Regions from separate parts of the Paenibacillus sp. GD4 genome, predicted to be linked through region 1. Evidence: a T-box and tRNA genes for the amino acid it is inferred to sense, from the RefSeq annotation. Region 1 holds a T-box; the other regions hold tRNA genes.
What was found. The T-box of region 1 lies ahead of leuS (leucine--tRNA ligase). A T-box ahead of a tRNA ligase gene usually reads a tRNA of that ligase, here a tRNA-Leu.

Region 1 (3,250 bases):
CCAAGCTCCTCCTCGCTGCTAATTCGGGAGTTCAAGCTGCCGTCCTCGCTCACAAACAAGCGCCAGATCCGGCTTAAGAAGCGGTGCGCGCCGTCCACGCCGTTCGTATTCCAAGGCTTAGTCGCCTCCAGAGGTCCCATGAACATTTCGTACAGACGAAGCGTGTCGGCACCGTAGCTGTTCACAATCTCATCCGGATTGATGACGTTGCCGCGGGACTTACTCATCTTCTCCATGTTCTCGCCCAGAATCATCCCTTGATTCACGAGCTTATAGAAAGGCTCCTTCGTAGCAACGACGCCGAGGTCGTAAAGCACCTTATGCCAGAAGCGCGCATACAGCAAGTGAAGCACCGCGTGCTCGGCTCCGCCGATGTACAGGTCAACCGGCAGCCATTTCTTCTGAAGCTCCGGAGAGCAGATCTCCTTGTCGTTCTTCGGGTCGATGAAGCGCAAGTAATACCAGCAGCTGCCTGCCCATTGCGGCATCGTGTTCGTCTCACGGCGCGCCTTCATGCCGGTTTCCGGGTCAACGGTGTTCACCCAATCCGTCACATTCGCCAGCGGCGATTCTCCCGTACCGGACGGCTTGATTTCATCCACATCCGGCAGCAGCAGCGGAAGCTGATCCTCCGGCACCGTCTTCATCGTTCCGTCCTCCAGGTGAAGGATTGGAATCGGCTCGCCCCAGTAGCGCTGACGGCTGAACAGCCAATCACGCAGACGGTAGGTGACCTTGCCTTGGCCTTTGCCGTTCGCTTCCAGCCACTCGATCATCCGGCTGATCGCCTGTTCATTGGTCAGTCCGTTCAGGAAGTCGGAGTTCACATGCTCGCCGTCGCCTGCATAGGCTTCCTTGCTCACATCTCCGCCCTTCACAACCTCTACGATCGGCAAATCATACTGCTTCGCAAACTCCCAGTCGCGCTGGTCATGTCCCGGTACGGCCATAATGGCTCCGGTGCCGTATCCTGCCAGCACATAATCGGCAATCCAGATCGGTACCTTGGCACCGCTCACCGGGTTGATGGCATAAGCGCCGGTGAATACTCCCGTTTTTTCCTTGGCCAGATCCGTCCGCTCCAAGTCGCTCTTGCGCGCCGCGCGCTCCTGATATTCCTTCACGGCAGCCGACTGCCCGGCAGACGTGATGCGCTCCACCAATTCGTGCTCCGGAGCAAGTACGCAATAGGTCGCACCGAACAGCGTGTCCGGACGGGTAGTAAATACCTTGAGGCTGTCTGACTCAAAGCCTTCAATAGCAAACACCACCTCGGCGCCCTTCGATTTCCCGATCCAGTTGCGCTGCATATCCTTAATGCTCTCGGACCAATCCAGCTCCTCGAGATCCTCAAGCAGGCGCTCGGCATACTCAGTAATCTTGAGCACCCATTGACGCATCGGCTTGCGAATGACCGGATGGTTGCCGCGTTCGCTTAAGCCGTCAATGACTTCTTCGTTGGCCAGCACCGTTCCGAGCGCAGGACACCAGTTTACCGGCACCTCGTCTACATAAGCAAGGCCCTTCTTGTACAGTTGGATGAAAATCCACTGCGTCCACTTATAATAATCCGGATCGGTCGTACTGAACTCGCGGTCCCAATCATAAGAGAAGCCCAGCGATTTGATCTGGCGGCGGAAGTTATCAATGTTCTTGAAGGTAATATCCCGCGGATGCTGACCCGTATCCAATGCGTGCTGCTCTGCCGGAAGACCGAACGCATCCCAGCCCATCGGATGCAATACGTTGTAGCCGCGCATACGCTTGTAGCGGGATACGATGTCCGTTGCCGTATAGCCCTCCGGGTGCCCGACGTGCAGCCCCGCTCCGGATGGATAGGGGAACATATCCAGCGCATAAAATTTCGGCTTGGAGTCGTCGTCCAGCACCTTGAAGGTTTTGTTCGCATCCCAGTATTGCTGCCATTTCGGTTCAATAACCAAGGGGTTATACCCTTGCTGTTCCTTCGTTTCTTGTGTCATACGTTTCATCCTCCTCTATCTGCTCAACAAAAAAAGCCCCTCATCCTCTAGCTCACCGCTAGGGACGAGAGACTGGATCTCCCGTGGTACCACCCTAGTTAGCAGCGGGCATGCTTTGCCACTGCTCACTCTGACCCCTTAACGCAGGGCTTACGATCGGGCTAGCTGACATCCAGCAGCTTCACCTTCTGGCTCCAAGATGAGTTCACACCTCGCTATGACCGGCTTGCACCCTTGCACCGGCTCTCTGAAGCATAGCGGACAGCGCTACTATTTCTTATCACAGCTTCATCATGTGTAACTTTATTAGATTATATGTAAAATCCTCCCGCAGTGTCAAGTGTATCCTGCAGAGAGCCGTACTTGTTTTCCTAGTTTAGCCATGCCCTTGTTTGGTCATACTGCTAGCATAATACTTTCACACAAGGAGCCAGACCGAATGAACGGGATCATCAACGGAATCGCCTTATCGCTTCCTCTATGGGGCATCATCCTCTGCATCGTCCATTTGCTGATACGGCTTTCCTCGTAAAGGATACTTTAGGCGGATAAGACGGAGCCATGCCGTCCTGGCCGTCATTCGCTTTATTTTACCGCAACAAAAAACGCCCGCTGCGTATGCTCCGTCGCTTTAGACCACGTAAAGTCTCCGTAACATTCCACCTCGCGGAAGCCGGCCTCGCGCAGCCGCTCTTTCACCCATCCGAGATCGTACGCCCGCTGCACATGAAGCTCCTCCACCCGATGAAACCTTGGTGTGACCGCATCGTCCGAGCCGTATTCGAGAGAGCTCTCTTCCCGGACAAAGATCGTCAGCTCATGCTCGATCTCACATTTACCAGGATCGAAATCGCATGTCCAAATGTAAGCCACATCATCGTCGTTCAGGAAGTAGGGCTGGCCTTCCGCATAAGATTGCAGCTGGTGCCGGGTATGCATGTCGAAGCAGAATACTCCGCCATCGCGCAAACCTGCATAAGCTTGCTTAAAGGACTTTACCAGCTCCTCTTCTTCCGTCACATAGTTCAGACAGTCACAGAACGAAATCACAGCGTCGACCGGTCTTCCCAGCTCCCAATCCCTTAGGTCCTGCTGCAGCCAGGTAACCGAACCGCCCGCAGGAAACTTCCGCTTCCCATCCTCCGCCTTCTGCTGCGCAATCGACAGCATGTCCTCCGACAGGTCAATGCCGAACACTTCTAAGCCCTGCTCCGCGAGCGGAATGGAAATCGTCCCCGTGCCGCAGCCCAAATCCGCTACCGTCCGAG
Region 2 (3,250 bases), 2.5 Mb from region 1:
CGAATCCAGTTTTCAAGGCGCAAGTCGCTTTGAAACGCTATTCCCTGATAGCTCAGTTGGTAGAGCACTCGACTGTTAATCGAGTTGTCACAGGTTCGAGTCCTGTTCGGGGAGCCACTTATAAGGCCCGTTGGTCAAGGGGTTAAGACACCTCCCTTTCACGGAGGTAACAGGGGTTCGAATCCCCTACGGGTCACCACTAATATGGAGGCTTAGCTCAGCTGGGAGAGCATCTGCCTTACAAGCAGAGGGTCGGCGGTTCGATCCCGTCAGCCTCCACCATATAAGATTCACACGACGCGGGGTGGAGCAGCCCGGTAGCTCGTCGGGCTCATAACCCGAAGGCCGCAGGTTCAAATCCTGCCCCCGCAACCAATTTTTATTGCGGAGCCGTGGTGTAGAGGCCTAACATGCCTGCCTGTCACGCAGGAGACCGCGGGTTCGAATCCCGTCGGCTCCGCCATATAACAACCTGTGAGGGATGAGAACCCTTGGGTTCGTCGGAGCATAAGCTTCGGTAGCTTCACATCACAGTCTCGGAGTGCAACGAAGAGTATCCCGTCGGCTCCGCCATTTTTTATTTTAACTAGGCTCGGTAGCTCAGTCGGTAGAGCAGAGGACTGAAAATCCTCGTGTCGGCGGTTCGATTCCGTCCCGAGCCACTTTTATGCCGCTGTAGCTCAATTGGTAGAGCAACTGACTTGTAATCAGTAGGTTGGGGGTTCAAGTCCTCTCGGCGGCACCATTGTAATACCACGGAGGCTTAGCGAAGTGGCCAAACGCAGCAGACTGTAAATCTGTTCTCCTTGAGTTCGGTGGTTCGAATCCATCAGCCTCCACCAGTCTGTAGGGGCATAGTTTAAAGGTAGAACAAAGGTCTCCAAAACCTTTGGTGTGGGTTCGATTCCTGCTGCCCCTGCCAGTACCTTTGATAACGTGGCGGTCGTGGCGAAGTGGCTAACGCACCGGATTGTGGCTCCGGCATTCGAGGGTTCAATTCCCTTCGATCGCCCTTTAATCAGTAATGGGGATTAGCCAAGCGGTAAGGCAACGGACTTTGACTCCGTCATGCCTAGGTTCGAATCCTAGATCCCCAGTGTATCTCATGAGTCATTAGCTCAGTCGGTAGAGCACCTGACTTTTAATCAGGGTGTCGTAGGTTCGAGTCCTACATGACTCACTTTTTATGCGGTTGTGGTGGAATGGCAGACACGCTATCTTGAGGGGGTAGTGGGCGTACGCTCGTGGAGGTTCGAGTCCTCTCAACCGCACCATCAACTCTATATGCAGTCGTGGCGGAATTGGCAGACGCGCTAGATTCAGGTTCTAGTGGTGTAACAGCCGTGGAGGTTCGAGTCCTCTCGACTGCATCCTTGCGGAAGTGGCTCAGTGGTAGAGCATCGCCTTGCCAAGGCGAGGGTCGCGGGTTCGAGTCCCGTCTTCCGCTCCATATATGTGCCCTTAGCTCAGCCGGATAGAGCGTTTGACTACGAATCAAAAGGTCGGGAGTTCGAATCTCTCAGGGCACGCCATTAAAGCTTCATCGAATTGCAAAGTGAACTGGAAACAGATTCAGACGAAGGAGTTCGTCGGAGCTGCGCTTCGGTAGGAATACTACGCAGTCGGCCAAAGGCCGTATCTCTCAGGGCACGCTATGAAAGCTTTATATTAGTAACGGGACGTAGCTCAGCTTGGTAGAGCACCTGGTTTGGGACCAGGGGGTCGCATGTTCGAATCGTGTCGTCCCGATTCTTTCAAACGCACAACCATCTCTTTTTCATAAAGAGGTGGTTTTTTTATTATTTATTTTTTCTAAAATGTGTAATTTACCACTGGAAAACTTAGGTAAGTACGATATAATGTGATACGATGTGTATCAGACGTATCGGAGGGTAAACCAGTGAAATCAGTTCGTTGGCAAAAACTTAGAAAAACCATGGCTTCTACCATGACTGCCTTGCTGTTAACTACATCGGTGCTGCCGTCGGCAGCAGATGCTACAAGCAGTGGGGGAAATGTTGCAGAACCATACGGCGCTCAGTCCGTATCTAGTGTAGCTGCTGCAACTTACCGTCTGGCTGCGCCGCTGTCATGGAATCTGTTAAGTAAGCTGAATAACGGATTTCTAAGTATGGTGTATGCGGCTTCGGATTCACCGTATACCAAGCTGAGCTCGGATGAGCGGTATTTCGCTTTTATGACGTATGCTATGGATGATGAGCAAGCTACAGGCAGAAAGGTTATCGAGGTAGAAGATCGGCAAACAGGGCAATACCGCAGGGTCAAAACTCCGGATCTGACGGGGACGGTGCTGCATTTTGACATGTCACCGAATGGGCGTTATTTTGCTTATACATATGCGGAGGATTTCATCAGCGGCAAGGTAAAGGTATACAAATACGATAGAGAAATGGACTATTTAGAGCTTGTGAACGGAACGACCTCTTCTACAGAGTTCAGGATGAATGATCGGGATTACGTCTCAATCAATGCGGACGGTCGGTATATTGCGTTCGATACGGAGGCCGACGGACTTGTGGCCGGAGACACGGATGGAAAAGCGGATGTATACCTGTACGACGCTTTAGCTGCAGGCTCGAAGCTGACTAGAGTCAGCGTACCGAAGGAACAGACATGGAACAGTGCCAGCTGGGCGCCTTCAATAAGTGCGGATGGCAGTAAGCTTGCGTTCGTATCCAATACGAAGCTGACAGAAGATACGGATTTTATCGGTACAGAGAGTCTGTACTTCTTCGACCGTAACGCCTCGGCAGGCAATGAGCTGAAGCGTATTACGCAAGGGGAGTCGCCATCGATCAGCGGGGACGGAAGATATATTGCTTTTGCCACCTCAAAAACGAACTTGGTGCCGGGTGATACGAACAATAGGGATGACATCTACGTTTATGACCATACGAATAATAGCTTCAACCGTGTCTCGCAAAACGAAGACGGCACACAGCTGTCGGGGGACAGTCAGTATCCATCCATCAGCCGGAACGGGGCCTATGTCGCTTATGAAGTAAAATCAGAAAGCGGCGCTTGGAATGACACCGAGATTTATGTTGCAGATGCGCAGGGATTGTCTTCGAGAAGGATTTCCGTTCCGGGTGCACCAATCCCTTTGCGTTCTCCGGGAAAACGTCCGATCTTGGGAGACACAGGGCAGACGGTTTCATTTTTCTCCAAGTATATGGAAAATATCAACGGCTTTGAGTTCGAGTTCTTCGATTATTTCATCGCAGCAAAT
Region 3 (3,250 bases), 1.4 Mb from region 1:
ATATCACTGGACCTTGCATGTCTTCCGGCGTTCCCCAACGTGCTGCAGGAATTCTTACAAGGATTTGGGCGTTTCTTTCCTCATCGGCACGCAGAGCCGCTGTGTTGTCCGTTTCCATATACCCTGGTGCAATGGCGTTGACTTGAATGCCCTTGCTGGCCCATTCGTTTGCTAATGCCTTCGTTACCCCCGCAATTGCATGCTTAGACGCGGTATAGCCCGGTACGTTAATGCCGCCCTGGTAGCTCAGCATGGATGCAATATTAATGATTTTACCTGATCCTTGTTTAATCATCTCCCGGCCAACCAATTGGGAAAGGAAGAAAGCGGAATTCAGATTTAGCTGCAATACATCATGCCAATCCTGTGCCGCATGATCCGCTGCAGGCGTACGACGAATAATCCCTGCATTGTTAACCAAAATATCAATCTTGCCGAAAACCTTCAGCGCCTCATCCACAACCCCTTGCAGAGCATTCTCATCCATTAGGTTGGCCACTACTGTGTGTACCTTGCGTCCCATGGCTTCGATTTGCTCCTGCGTCTCACGGGATCGGTCATTACTTGTTACAATCACAATATCAGCACCAGCCTTTGCCAGGCCGATCGAAATACCGCCGCCAAGACCCACTGCTCCACCAGTAACAATCGCTACTTTACCGCTCAAATCAAAAAAACTCACGTTCCATTCACCCCTATATCATCTTATGAAATTGAACCAATTCGAACCGATATGAACCATACCGGACATGTCTGCCCCTTATATTATAAGTCAAACCCTAGGAAATGACCAGCAATATACCGATTCGTCAACTTTATCACACCAAAAAAAGACCCTTATCAAAGGGTCTTGACATGTACATTCTTATGATAAAGAAAAAGCCTTCACGAGAAGGGCTTCATCTTACGTCCCAGGAGGGATTCGAACCCCCGACCGACGGCTTAGAAGGCCGTTGCTCTATCCAGCTGAGCTACTGGAACAAAGGACGATATGGAGCGGGTGATGGGAATCGAACCCACGCTACCAGCTTGGAAGGCTGGAGTTCTACCATTGAACTACACCCGCATTATAAATAAGAAAAATCGGGACGACACGATTTGAACATGCGACCCCCTGGTCCCAAACCAGGTGCTCTACCAAGCTGAGCTACGTCCCGAAGTTACAATGCTGGTAGAGGGACTTGAACCCCCACGGTTTCCCTCACGATTTTGAGTCGCGCGCGTCTGCCAATTCCGCCATACCAGCATATTATGGAGCGGAAGACGGGACTCGAACCCGCGACCCTCGCCTTGGCAAGGCGATGCTCTACCACTGAGCCACTTCCGCATACTCACTAAGTGAGACACATTTGATACTTTACAATAAAACCGCATAACTTTCAATAGAAAGTTTTGGAGCGGAAGACGGGACTCGAACCCGCGACCCTCGCCTTGGCAAGGCGATGCTCTACCACTGAGCCACTTCCGCATAGATGGTGCGCGTAGAGGGACTTGAACCCCCACGGTCTCCCGCCAGATCCTAAGTCTGGTGCGTCTGCCAATTCCGCCATACGCGCACAAGGAATAAAACTGGTGAGCCATGTAGGACTCGAACCTACGACACCCTGATTAAAAGTCAGGTGCTCTACCGACTGAGCTAATGGCTCTTAAAGCATGGCTGGGGATCTAGGATTCGAACCTAGGCATGACGGAGTCAAAGTCCGTTGCCTTACCGCTTGGCTAATCCCCAATAAGGTAATAATGGGGCGATCGAAGGGAATTGAACCCTCGAATGCCGGAGCCACAATCCGGTGCGTTAGCCACTTCGCCACGACCGCCAAGTTTATTAAAATAGTGGCGGAGCCGACGGGATTCGAACCCGCGGTCTCCTGCGTGACAGGCAGGCATGTTAGGCCTCTACACCACGGCTCCGCGATAAAGATTGGTTGCGGGGGCAGGATTTGAACCTGCGGCCTTCGGGTTATGAGCCCGACGAGCTACCGGGCTGCTCCACCCCGCGTCGTGTAAATCTTATATGGTGGAGGCTGACGGGATCGAACCGCCGACCCTCTGCTTGTAAGGCAGATGCTCTCCCAGCTGAGCTAAGCCTCCATATTGCTATAACCCGTAGAGGATACTCATCACTGCGTGATGAGACTGCGAAGCATCGCTATCGAAGCTTATGCTCCGACGAACCCAAGGGTTCTCATTAAAGGGTATTGCTATGACCCGTAGGGGATTCGAACCCCTGTTACCTCCGTGAAAGGGAGGTGTCTTAACCCCTTGACCAACGGGCCTTATTAAAATGGCTCCCCGAACAGGACTCGAACCTGTGACAACTCGATTAACAGTCGAGTGCTCTACCAACTGAGCTATCGGGGAATGTTAATAACGAGTGTAAAGCGGTATTTCGCTTGGCGACGTTCTACTCTCCCAGGACCCTTCGGTCCAAGTACTATCGACGCTGGAAGGCTTAACGGTCGTGTTCGGTATGGGTACGCGTGGTTCCCTTCCGCCATCATCACCAAACGTGATGCTTCTGCCAAGAAACATCTAGGTTGTTGTTCAAAGCGACTTGCGCCTTGAAAACTGGATTCGAAACTTCAGCAAATGTCATATGCTTTATAGGATAAGCCCTCGACCGATTAGTATTCGTCAGCTCCACACGTTGCCGCGCTTCCACCCCGAACCTATCTACCTCGTCGTCTACAAGGGGTCTTACATACTGGGAAATCTCATCTTGAGGGGGGCTTCACGCTTAGATGCTTTCAGCGCTTATCCCTTCCGTACTTGGCTATCCAGCCGTGCCTCTGGCGAGACAACTGGTACACCAGCGGTACGTCCATCCCGGTCCTCTCGTACTAAGGACAGCTCCTCTCAAATTTCCTACGCCCGCGACAGATAGGGACCGAACTGTCTCACGACGTTCTGAACCCAGCTCGCGTACCGCTTTAATGGGCGAACAGCCCAACCCTTGGGACCTACTTCAGCCCCAGGATGCGATGAGCCGACATCGAGGTGCCAAACCTCCCCGTCGATGTGGACTCTTGGGGGAGATAAGCCTGTTATCCCCAGGGTAGCTTTTATCCGTTGAGCGATGGCCCTTCCATTCGGTACCACCGGATCACTAAGCCCGACTTTCGTCCCTGCTCGACCTGTTTGTCTCGCAGTCAAGCTCCCTTATGCCTTTGCACTCTTCGAATGATTTCCAACCATTCTGAGGGAACCTTGGGGCGCCTCCGTTACTCTTTAGGAGGCGACCGCCCCAGTC

Region 2: it has a tRNA-Leu gene. The T-box ahead of leuS (leucine--tRNA ligase) is inferred to sense a tRNA for this amino acid. The anticodon was not compared.
Region 3: it has a tRNA-Leu gene. The T-box ahead of leuS (leucine--tRNA ligase) is inferred to sense a tRNA for this amino acid. The anticodon was not compared.

Annotation. Positions count from the first base shown of each region.
Region 1 covers NZ_JAVCYK010000001.1:4,432,271-4,435,520, reverse strand. The annotation lists gene leuS (leucine--tRNA ligase) at 1-1,982, opposite strand, end outside; T-box leader at 2,040-2,275, opposite strand; gene RAC89_RS20990 (class I SAM-dependent DNA methyltransferase) at 2,568-3,250, opposite strand, start outside.
Region 2 covers NZ_JAVCYK010000001.1:1,930,624-1,933,873, reverse strand. The annotation lists tRNA gene RAC89_RS09065 (tRNA-Asn) at 42-117, shown strand; tRNA gene RAC89_RS09060 (tRNA-Glu) at 125-199, shown strand; tRNA gene RAC89_RS09055 (tRNA-Val) at 207-282, shown strand; tRNA gene RAC89_RS09050 (tRNA-Met) at 299-375, shown strand; tRNA gene RAC89_RS09045 (tRNA-Asp) at 387-463, shown strand; tRNA gene RAC89_RS09040 (tRNA-Phe) at 590-662, shown strand; tRNA gene RAC89_RS09035 (tRNA-Thr) at 670-745, shown strand; tRNA gene RAC89_RS09030 (tRNA-Tyr) at 758-842, shown strand; tRNA gene RAC89_RS09025 (tRNA-Trp) at 849-922, shown strand; tRNA gene RAC89_RS09020 (tRNA-His) at 940-1,012, shown strand; tRNA gene RAC89_RS09015 (tRNA-Gln) at 1,026-1,097, shown strand; tRNA gene RAC89_RS09010 (tRNA-Lys) at 1,108-1,180, shown strand; tRNA gene RAC89_RS09005 (tRNA-Leu) at 1,189-1,274, shown strand; tRNA gene RAC89_RS09000 (tRNA-Leu) at 1,287-1,370, shown strand; tRNA gene RAC89_RS08995 (tRNA-Gly) at 1,376-1,450, shown strand; tRNA gene RAC89_RS08990 (tRNA-Arg) at 1,456-1,532, shown strand; tRNA gene RAC89_RS08985 (tRNA-Pro) at 1,676-1,749, shown strand; gene RAC89_RS08980 (S-layer homology domain-containing protein) at 1,901-3,250, shown strand, end outside.
Region 3 covers NZ_JAVCYK010000001.1:2,989,509-2,992,758, reverse strand. The annotation lists gene kduD (2-dehydro-3-deoxy-D-gluconate 5-dehydrogenase KduD) at 1-682, opposite strand, end outside; tRNA gene RAC89_RS14395 (tRNA-Arg) at 908-981, opposite strand; tRNA gene RAC89_RS14390 (tRNA-Gly) at 993-1,066, opposite strand; tRNA gene RAC89_RS14385 (tRNA-Pro) at 1,084-1,157, opposite strand; tRNA gene RAC89_RS14380 (tRNA-Leu) at 1,167-1,246, opposite strand; tRNA gene RAC89_RS14375 (tRNA-Gly) at 1,253-1,327, opposite strand; tRNA gene RAC89_RS14370 (tRNA-Gly) at 1,394-1,468, opposite strand; tRNA gene RAC89_RS14365 (tRNA-Leu) at 1,474-1,556, opposite strand; tRNA gene RAC89_RS14360 (tRNA-Lys) at 1,571-1,646, opposite strand; tRNA gene RAC89_RS14355 (tRNA-Gln) at 1,655-1,729, opposite strand; tRNA gene RAC89_RS14350 (tRNA-His) at 1,742-1,817, opposite strand; tRNA gene RAC89_RS14345 (tRNA-Asp) at 1,835-1,911, opposite strand; tRNA gene RAC89_RS14340 (tRNA-Met) at 1,923-1,999, opposite strand; tRNA gene RAC89_RS14335 (tRNA-Val) at 2,016-2,091, opposite strand; tRNA gene RAC89_RS14330 (tRNA-Glu) at 2,205-2,276, opposite strand; tRNA gene RAC89_RS14325 (tRNA-Asn) at 2,286-2,361, opposite strand; rRNA gene rrf (5S ribosomal RNA) at 2,392-2,508, opposite strand; rRNA gene RAC89_RS14315 (23S ribosomal RNA) at 2,605-3,250, opposite strand, start outside.